Regions from separate parts of the Paenibacillus sp. JGP012 genome, predicted to be linked through region 3. Evidence: riboswitches for the same ligand, from Rfam matches in the RefSeq annotation. Region 3 holds a riboswitch; each other region holds the start of a gene.
What was found. Region 3 has a riboswitch for cyclic di-AMP ahead of HNR77_RS12880 (3D domain-containing protein). Riboswitches for the same ligand answer to the same signal wherever they lie in the genome.
Positions count from the first base shown of each region.

Region 1: it holds a riboswitch for cyclic di-AMP, as region 3 does, so the genes downstream of both, HNR77_RS27310 (hypothetical protein) here and HNR77_RS12880 (3D domain-containing protein) in region 3, are expected to answer to the same signal.
Region 2: it holds a riboswitch for cyclic di-AMP, as region 3 does, so the genes downstream of both, HNR77_RS26800 (C40 family peptidase) here and HNR77_RS12880 (3D domain-containing protein) in region 3, are expected to answer to the same signal.

Region 1 covers NZ_JACHKG010000041.1:2,501-5,780, reverse strand. The annotation lists tRNA gene HNR77_RS27320 (tRNA-Leu) at 309-391, shown strand; gene HNR77_RS27315 (glutathione peroxidase) at 597-1,073, opposite strand; cyclic di-AMP (ydaO/yuaA leader) riboswitch at 1,452-1,627, shown strand; gene HNR77_RS27310 (hypothetical protein) at 1,745-2,173, shown strand; gene HNR77_RS27305 (HAD family hydrolase) at 2,294-3,025, shown strand; gene HNR77_RS27300 (Nramp family divalent metal transporter) at 3,202-3,280, opposite strand, start outside.
Region 2 covers NZ_JACHKG010000038.1:27,759-31,038, forward strand. The annotation lists gene HNR77_RS26790 (M1 family metallopeptidase) at 1-268, shown strand, start outside; gene HNR77_RS26795 (hypothetical protein) at 278-1,123, shown strand; cyclic di-AMP (ydaO/yuaA leader) riboswitch at 1,391-1,528, shown strand; gene HNR77_RS26800 (C40 family peptidase) at 1,532-2,002, shown strand; gene HNR77_RS26805 (GNAT family N-acetyltransferase) at 2,364-2,870, shown strand; gene HNR77_RS26810 (c-type cytochrome) at 3,008-3,280, shown strand, end outside.
Region 3 covers NZ_JACHKG010000008.1:171,428-174,707, reverse strand. The annotation lists gene HNR77_RS12885 (polysaccharide deacetylase family protein) at 1-655, shown strand, start outside; gene HNR77_RS12880 (3D domain-containing protein) at 769-1,440, opposite strand; cyclic di-AMP (ydaO/yuaA leader) riboswitch at 1,443-1,636, opposite strand; gene HNR77_RS12875 (amino acid ABC transporter ATP-binding protein) at 1,866-2,588, opposite strand; gene HNR77_RS12870 (ABC transporter substrate-binding protein/permease) at 2,575-3,280, opposite strand, start outside.

The DNA of each region.
Region 1 (3,280 bases), on a different contig from region 3:
ATTCACATAATTATCCGTGTTTTGTCAATGGTTTGCATTGAAAAATAGCTTAAATTTCGTTATTTGTTATTTTTCATGTTATATAATATAACAATTATCTTATTCTCCTTTAGAAATAATATTTGAAAATACGATGCTGCAAGAAATTCATTCTGGTTCCACTGCGGCCTTGGCATTTTTTCGGAATCAGATTCAGGATATGCGCACATTCGGGGAAATATGACTGATTTTTGGCGTATTCAAATAAATGCTTTACATTTAGATAACATTCCGGTATAATCAATTCTGTTGCCGATAATTTACGACATGCGGTCGTGGTGGAATGGCAGACACGCTATCTTGAGGGGGTAGTGGGCGTACGCCCGTGGAGGTTCGAGTCCTCTCGACCGCATCATATGAAGCGTTATTGAAGGAAGCTTCCCTGTACGGGAGGCTTCTTTTTTTGTCTTTTGATCCTGCATAAATAACAGCTAAAGGGCGACAACAGTCGGAGATAAGTTTCATTAGCTGCGTAAAAAAGCCACCCTGTAAACCGAGCAGAACCGAGGCTCTGTGGTTTGGGGCAGCTTTTTTCAAAGTGTAGAAATGTGTGTTATTTATTTCAATAATTTCTGAATATCCTCTACAATTTTATCGGGTGTAGTCTGGGGAGCATAACGCTTCACAACGTTCCCTTCCTGATCGACAAGGAATTTTGTGAAGTTCCATTTGATGGCCTTGGAGCCGAGCAGACCTGGCGCTTCCTTCGTAATATGCTGGAATAGCGGGTGAGCACTGGCACCGTTAACGTCAATCTTCTCAAACATAGGGAAGCTTACGCCATAGTTCATCTGACAGAACTCAGCGATGTCATCAGAGGATCCCTTCTCCTGGGCAAACTGGTTGCTGGGAAATCCAAGGACCTCGAAAGGAGCATCCTGGAATTGGTCCTGCAGCTCCTGCAGGCCCTTGAATTGAGGAGTGAGGCCGCACTGGCTTGCGGTATTTACAATTAACAACACTTTACCGCGATATTGGGACATTTCAATCTCTTGTCCGCGAAGAGTATTTACTTTGTAATCATAGACTGACATGGGGATCGCCTCCAGCATATTATATTGATATGTTTATTATATTTTATGCAATTAAATAATGCAAAATCAATTTACAGAGAACACTATTATCCTCATCGGCTCGACTTTATTCATAGAAGGAATGCAATTCGCTTGAACAATTTTTGTGCGGGCGAGAATTAGACAGCTTGGAAGAGTTGGATAGCGTATAAGCTCATTGTAAGCGTTATTATTGAAGCTTATTGCCGGAATTCTGACGATTCGGTGATCTGCCCGGACTTTACATGATCATGGCACGGGTGTATGATTCAAAGCGTAATTTGAATTTTAATTATATTGTACCTGAAAAACGAAACAGACGATGATATCGATCGGTCTTACATGCAAGATTTACGAACGATGTTTCAATCGCTGAGTTTCCATTCATCGTGGGTGGAAAACGGGGGAACCAACAGGATGTGCTGCATTACAGCAGCAGACATCCATGGGGTGAATTTTCCGGTGACAGCCGGAAATAGGGCGACTCTCGCGCCCGAATCCGTCAGCTAACCTCGTAAGCGTTAAAGGGAGAGGCAACAAACCGCACGCTGGTCCATGGCGTTTTCTCCATGGATTATTTAAGAAGCGTTTCGGAGGCCTTGGTCCCCACGCTTCTTTTTTGTTGTCTTTTCACGCCAAGGGAGGAACGAATGATGGATACAGAGATGATTTTAGTAACCGCTCCGAATGAAGCTGGACGTAAATTTGTGAAGCTGCTGATGTACAAAAAAATGCCTTTTGCCGTTCTGACAAACAGTGCGGGTGAGGAGCGTAAGCTCCGCCGGATCGGAGTAGAGCATGTGATTCGTATGAATACAGCAGCAGCTCAAAAATGGTTTTTGCCGCAGACGAGCGTAGGCAACGTATTTATTTTTGAGAACAGTCTGAACCTGACTTGCCGTTACCTGCAGATTGTTCGCTCCTGGACATCCAAGTCTCTGTGTGTGATAACGGAGCAAAGTCATCCAAAAGGCATTTATCGAGGTATGGGTGCGGACAAAATTGTGTATTCGTTAAATGGAGAAGTTGGATTCTTGCTTAATAGTTGCAATAAACTCGAAGCTGAAGCAAGCAGCTTATGATTGATCCTGTGTAAGGTGCCTGTTATAATTGCAGGTATGGACTAACGGAATCTGAGGAGACTCATGCTTGTCGTGGGTCTTCTTTTTTTATGGATACAGCATGCGCGCACGGGATCTTCATTGAGCGGCGTACAAGGAGGAATTGGCTTGCCGGATATTGCCGGGTTGAAGTGGTTGTTTTTTGATGTAGGGGATACGCTGGTGGATGAATGGGAGCCTGTTGACGATATTATCGGGCAGTTTGTGCGTGAGGCGAATGCTTACGGCTATCCTGTAAAGATTGAGGATGTACGGGAGCTGTTTGAGCAATGTTACCAGAACTACGAACAATGGCCTATGAAGGTAGCTATGCGGACATACATTCAGGATGAAGGTCACCGCAAGCAGATTCAGGACAAGCTGAAATTCCACAAAGAGCTGGAGCGGCCATTTCCTTCTGCAGCCAAGGTGCTCAAGCAGCTGTCGCAGCACTATCACATAGGCATTATTGCGAATCAGAGCCCGGGGACTGAAATGCGGCTGGAGAGTTATGGACTTCGAAAATATGTTCATGTACTGGCCTGCTCGGCAGAAGAAGGAGTGTCCAAGCCCGACCCGGAATTGTATGCGGTTGCCCTGAAACAGGCTGGTTGTGCCCCGGAGGAAGCGGTGATGATTGGAGATCGGATTGACAATGATATCGTTCCGGCTCGCAGTCTGGGCTTGCATACCATTCGTATTCTCCAGGGATATGGAAGGTTTCAGCCGGTGCAGTCAGAGCATGAGCGTGCAGACTGGACGGTTAAATCATTGGATGAACTGTTGCCGCTGCTCATGCCAGATGCATCTTCGGATGAGAATAGTTCCAAGTGAGTAGGTGAGTGCGGGTTAGAACAGGTCAGGTTAGTTTAGGGTTAGATTAGATATAGGTTAGATATAAAGATACGACTGAGGCTGTATGATAAAAAAGACACATAAGAGGCTGATGCACCCGGTAGGATAAAACCGCAGCGCATCAGCCTTTATTATTTGAGAGACGATAATAAACTTTAGAACAGCATAATGGTCTGGATAATCAGGTACACGTTCAGCACTACAATGATCGCAGCGATAATCCAGGAAACGATC
Region 2 (3,280 bases), on a different contig from region 3:
TTATCCAGACATCCCGATTCGAATCACCTTTGAAGACGGTCATACCCTAACCAAGCAGTGGGACGGCAAGGAGGAACGTATCACCTATAAGCTTACGTATACCTATCCTGTCAGCTGGGCGATGACTGACCCTTTGTACGACATCGTGCTGGAGAATCGACACATGAACAATTTTTTGAGAGCCGGACTGGACGAGAAAACCAAATCCCGCTGGAGCATGAGCGCTGCGAAATTCATTGAAGTTATATTCGGAGGTCTGTCATGGTGAGGTGGAGAGATGAAAGGTAAAATTCGTGAAGGCTGGTTTCTCGTCCGTCAGCATATGTTCATTGCCGCGCTTCTATTTATCTATCAGCTCATATGGGGTTACTTTATTTACCGGCTGATTCAATCAGCGATGGTTCCTCTCCTGCTGCGTTATCCTACAGAGGATGCGGGGGAACTGAGCACACTTTTGTTCAAAATGGAGAGTCAGTTGAGCCTGTCCGGCCCCGAGGTTCAGCGCTATCTGTGGATTCTGGGCGGTATGCTGCTGCTTCGCATGCTGGTCAGTCCCCTCTTCCAGGCTGGTTTGCTCTATTCCCTGCAGCATTTTAATGCATCAGAAGAACGAATTCCTTTTATCCGTGGCATTAAACAGTTATGGAAACCGATGCTGCTCCTGCACACCGTACGTACGTTGCTGTTATTTCTTCCGGCATACTGGCTCATACCGAAGCTGTATTCCATACTAATGGACAGCTTTCATTCTCTTCATTTACTTCTGCCAGCACTTCCTTATGCAGCGGGGTGGATCATCTATGGCTGGATTGTACATCATACGATGCTCTATATGCAGTTTGGCGCTTCGGCTCCGGAAGGGGAGGGCGGTATTCATGGAACGTTCAAGGGCCTATGGGTTGCTGTACGCCGCACCTTAACGATTATCGGGATTGCACTGATGCTGGGACTCATTCATCTACTCATCTTTGGTGCATTCACATCGGCGTCATGGTTCCTGACCGGTCTTACCGGGCTGATCCTGCAGCAGTCTTATCCACTTGCCCGCAGCCTGCTCAGCTTATGGAAAGTATGTACCCACTTCCGCGTATGGCAGTCCACATTTTCCAAGGATGAACGATAAACCGTTTACAAAATGAAAAATTGTTACCATCTCATGTTAAACTACTCATGCTTTATTTCGTATAAATACGCAAACCTCGACCTTTCCCCGTCAAAGGTCGAGGTTTTTTTTGCTAATTTTACTGCTAAACGTTGCCAAAGCCCCACTCCTCTGGTACAATAAGCGCAGTGAGTTTTTAGTAACAACTTTGTAATCTTTAAATCCTTATTTGTAACAACTTAAAATTAAATCCTTAAAATTAAATTATCGTTCGTTTTTTCAGGTGCATAACTAGCATAGCCAAATTCCTGGCACCTGGGAAGCGGGGGAACCAGTTATGGGTGAATTGATCTTGATACAGAGGGATCATAGGGGACCTTCAACCGAATCCTTAAGCTAACCTCGCAGGCGTTGGAAGGGGTATATCACTTGTTTAAGAAGAAATTGACCGCAGCAGTACTTAGCCTCACATTTGCATTATCACTTGGTGCAGGCAGCGCATTTGCAGATTCTAAGATGGATAAAGTTATTGATTCAGCAATGGGAACTACATACAAAAGCGGAGGCACAACGCTTGACGGTTTTGACTGCTCCGGATTTACACGGTATGTATTCGACAAACTAGGTATTGATTTGGCTCGCCAATCCAGCTCTCAATATGACATGGGTGATTCCGTATCCCGCATGGAGATGAGACCTGGTGATCTGGTATTCTTCAACACAACAGGTAAAGGCGTATCTCACGTAGGTATTTTCGTAGGGAATGGTAAATTTGCACATTCTTCTTCTTCTAAAGGTGTAACCATCAGCTCTTTAAGTGAAAATTACTGGGCTAACCGTTACATTGGCGCTAAACGGATTATGAGCACGGACGCATATGAGTCACTGGCCCTCGAATAGGGACAAGCTGTAATCAACATGATGCTGGAATCATGAACTATACTGGAACGAAATACGAAACAACCAATCGAACCGCCCGGTACATTCTCCACAGGAATGTATCCGGCGGTTTTTTTGTGCTTCCTGATCCTGTGTGGTAGCTGATGCAGCAACTCATGTGCGCTCTTGAACCAACACATTCATTTTATTTCGTCTGTCCGTGCCCTTATGATGTTTTTACCCATCCCGTTATAATATAAACGGAATGAGTCTGACTTTTGTTTCACTTTTTTTTGGTCTGAACGTGAGTCTTGTCAAATGAAGCGCTCTTTTGTAGAGTGAACAGAGAATGAGTAACAACGGAAGGAGTGTGCATTGTTATATGAATGGAACCCCTGTGGCGTTTCATGTCGTACCTATGGAGGAGACACACGCAGAACTTATATGTGGATGGCAATACGATCCGCCTTACAATATTTACAGCTGGCTTCCCTGGGAGCAGATGAAAGCGTTGGAAGTCGAATTTGGAGATGCACAACTTCGTCAGGAGCAGTATGCCATCGTTCTGGATGAACAAGAGCAGGTCTGTGGATTCACGCAATTTTTCCCTCTCCAGGGCGTGACACGTATCGGCCTCGGCATGCATCCTGAGAAGTGCGGTCAAGGTCTAGGGAGCGCTTTTGTCGCTGCAATAGTACAGGAAGCTATACGCCGGAATCCGTCCAATGAGATCGATCTTGAAGTGCTAACCTGGAACAATCGTGCCATCCGTGTTTATCAGAAGAGCGGCTTTGTCATCCATGATACATATGAACGTCAAACACCAAGTGGTCTAAAGCCCTTTCACTGCATGGTATATGAGGGTCCGAGGACGCAAATGAATAACTAAAATCGTTTCAATTTATCTCTCTTTTGTGATTCGTTCAAAAAATTACCACAAAATGCTATGATGTATCGACAGCTTCCGTTATAATGATAGGGATAGTTTGGGTTAGATGATCTTACATTCTGGAGGGGACATAAGGGATGCACAAATGGATCATGAGCGGGGTATTTTTTGCAGCATGTGCTTTAGCTATTGTTTTAATGTTTACGCTTCCAGGTAAAGAGGAAGTGGCTCAAGAAGCCAAGCCCACCATGCCTGAAGTCACTATGGACGCTGGACAGGCCGAGACACTGGTGAAAGCCAACTGTATTTCCTGTCATGGTGACCAGCTTCAAGGTGGCGTAGGCCCGGCTCTTGCAAACATTGGCAGTAAAGACGATGTAGAGAAAATCTATTCTACTATTGTCAAAGGT
Region 3 (3,280 bases):
GACCTTGGGACAACTGCGGCAGAAATATGCGGACACCTTCAAAACAAACGGTCCATCCACCAAGCAGGTTGCGCTTACTTTTGATGATGTTCCCGATCCGCGATTTACCGGTCAGGTGCTGGATGTATTAAAAAAATACAAGGTGCGCGCAACATTTTTTGTTGTAGGCAGCCGGGCCGAGAAACATCCAGATCTGGTGAAACGTATGGTGAAGGAAGGGCATGTTATAGGCAACCACAGCTATAATCATCCCGAATTCAGCAAGTTATCCATGACCGCTTTCCGCAGGCAAATTTTACATACTGGAGACATCATCCAGCGTCTGACCGGATACACGCCGAAAATGATTCGTCCCCCATATGGGGATATTAACGAGGAACAGCTTCGCTGGGCTCGAAAGCAGCGTTACAGCATCGTCAACTGGAATGTTGATTCTCTGGATTGGAAGGGCCTTCCGAAAGAGCAAGTGAAACACAACATTCTTTCTGCGGTCAGACCCGGCTCCATCGTACTGCAGCATGCCGGTGGAGGCACAGGGTCCAATCTGAATGGTACCGTTGAAGCTTTGCCTGAAGTGATCGAGGAACTGCGGAATCGAGGATATGATCTCGTTACTTTGGATGAAATGCTGAAGCTATCTAAGGAAAAGCAGTAAATATAGCTGACTGCAAATAAACAGGGTGTTCCTTGGCGTTAACATGACAACATATCATGATAACACCTGAGAACACCCTGTATCTGTTCGTTATTCAAGTCCGATGCAAGCAGCTATTTTAAAATGTAAAGCTCAACATCCTGAAAACCAAAAGTATTTACAAACTGCTTGCTGCCCGGAATGAAAATATCAATGCGATTGCCTTTAATAGCACTTCCTGCATCGAGTGCCGTAGCTACGAAAGCTTGCTTTGGCAGCCCCGGATGTGAATGACCCGTTACCAGTACTTTTGTGCCAAAAGGAATGACCTTCGGATCTACCGCAATGGTTCCAAGCTCCAGTGGATTGCCGAAATAATCGACAGCACCCCATCCTCCATTTTCAGAAGCATCCGCGGAGTATGCTGTAGCCTTCACATTGATGGTTTTGCTGTAATCAAAGGTTTTACCCCAGGCTTGTACAACTTTATTCTCGGCATTCACATCCAGACTTGCGGCTTTAACCGTATTTTCTTGAGCTTTCATCTGTGCTGGTGCCGCTCCTGCTTTATTTTCCTGCCCTGGAATCGTAATTTTCAAACCACCATAGATGTTATAGGGTGAAATATTTTTATTGGCATTCATTAATTTGTCTGTGGAAACGCCATACTGCTTCGATAACGTAAAGAACGTATCTCCCTCTTTAGCGACATGTACAGATTCTGCGTGAGCGGGAACAGCTTGAATCAATAATACGGATGTCAGTAGTGCAATGGCTGCTTTTGATATGCGTTTGTGGTTAAACATGGTCTTCCTCCTCATTATGCCTGCGAAGTTAGTTGTCGGATTCGGATGGAGGAACCCACCCTATAGGCTGTACTGAACATGCTGATGCATTATGTATTCCTAATTCACCCCTAGCAGTGTGCTGTCCATATGACAGGACAACTGCATTGTTACATCCCCCGCATTTCCTCTCCGGAAATTTCGGCCGCATTCAATATATCACAATTTTGTAACCATGAGCTGTAGTAAATGTTACCATTTTGCGATTCACCAGCCTGATCTAGTCTGCTTTTCATAAGAAATTTACTGTTTTATAGCCCTTCCCACAGTATTTTCATTAGCGTCCAGGTAACAGAAACGTTACATTTCTTGATCGAAAATTTAAAAAAGCGTTACCGACACATCAGGTCGATAACGCTTTGATTCGAATGGAATATAAAAATCAATCAGAGAACTTTTGCAAGAAAATCACGGGTCCGTGGATGCTTGGGAGCGCCAAACACCTCATCAGGTGTACCTTCTTCAACAATAACTCCGCCGTCCATGAACAGGATGCGGTCACCCACCTCACGTGCAAAGCCCATCTCATGTGTAACAATCACCATCGTCATGCCACCTTCGGCCAGTCGTTTCATAACTTCCAGCACCTCTCCGACCATCTCAGGGTCCAGAGCTGATGTAGGCTCATCAAACAGCATTACATGCGGCTGCATGGCCAGTGCTCTTGCAATCGCAATCCGCTGCTTTTGTCCACCAGACAGCTGATTGGGATACACCTCTTTTTTGTCAGCCAAACCGACCGTCTTTAGAAGATCCTCGGCGATTTTGTTGGCCTCCTCCGTCGATTGTTTCTTCACCTTAATCGGGGCAATTGTGATGTTTTGCAGCACCGTTTTATGTGGGAACAGATTAAAATGCTGGAACACCATGCCCATCTTTTCACGAGTTGTGTTGATATTGTGCTTGGGGTCGGTGATCGACACACCCTCGAATTCAATCTGGCCTGAGGTTGGCTGCTCCAGCAGGTTCAGACAACGCAGAAACGTACTTTTCCCTGAACCGGAAGGACCGATTACCACAACAACCTCACCTTTGGCGATGGATACGTCAATTCCCTTCAGTACATCATTTTTTCCATAAGATTTGTGTAATTGTCTAACGTCTATCACTTGCACCCAACTTCCTTTCCAATCGACCCAGCAGCTTGGACAAAATAAATGTCATTACAAAATAAATCGCTGCCGCAATAAGGAATGGATTCATTCCCTGGTACGTAATGTTTTTGACTACACTTGCCTGATACATAATATCCACCATACCGATGACCGAGATAATGGAAGATTCTTTAATGATGGTCACAAACTCGTTACCGATCGCCGGCAACACGGCTTTGAAGGCCTGTGGCAAAATAATATAACGCATCGCAGCGCCTCTGCCCATACCAAGTGAGCGGGCTGCCTCCAATTGACCACGGTCCACGCCTTGAATCCCTGCACGGAAAATCTCCGCAAGATACGCCCCACTGTTAATGGAAAGTGTCATAATACCTGCTTGAAGTGCCGAGAAATTAATGCCAAAAGTCAAGGAAACACCATAATAAATAATCATGAGCTGCACCAGCATTGGCGTACCCCGAATGACTTCAACATAAGCTGTACCGATCCAGCGCAATACTGCCATATTATGAAGACGGAAGAGACAGATAATCAGACCGATGATCACCCCGAACAATACACCCAATGCCGATAACAGCAGCGTATAACCGATACCTGTTGCATAGAAGCTTTTATACTGCCAGAATACTTCAAAAATATTTTGTGATTTGTTAACTCTGTCAGCCATCAGGAGACTTGCGTCCGTT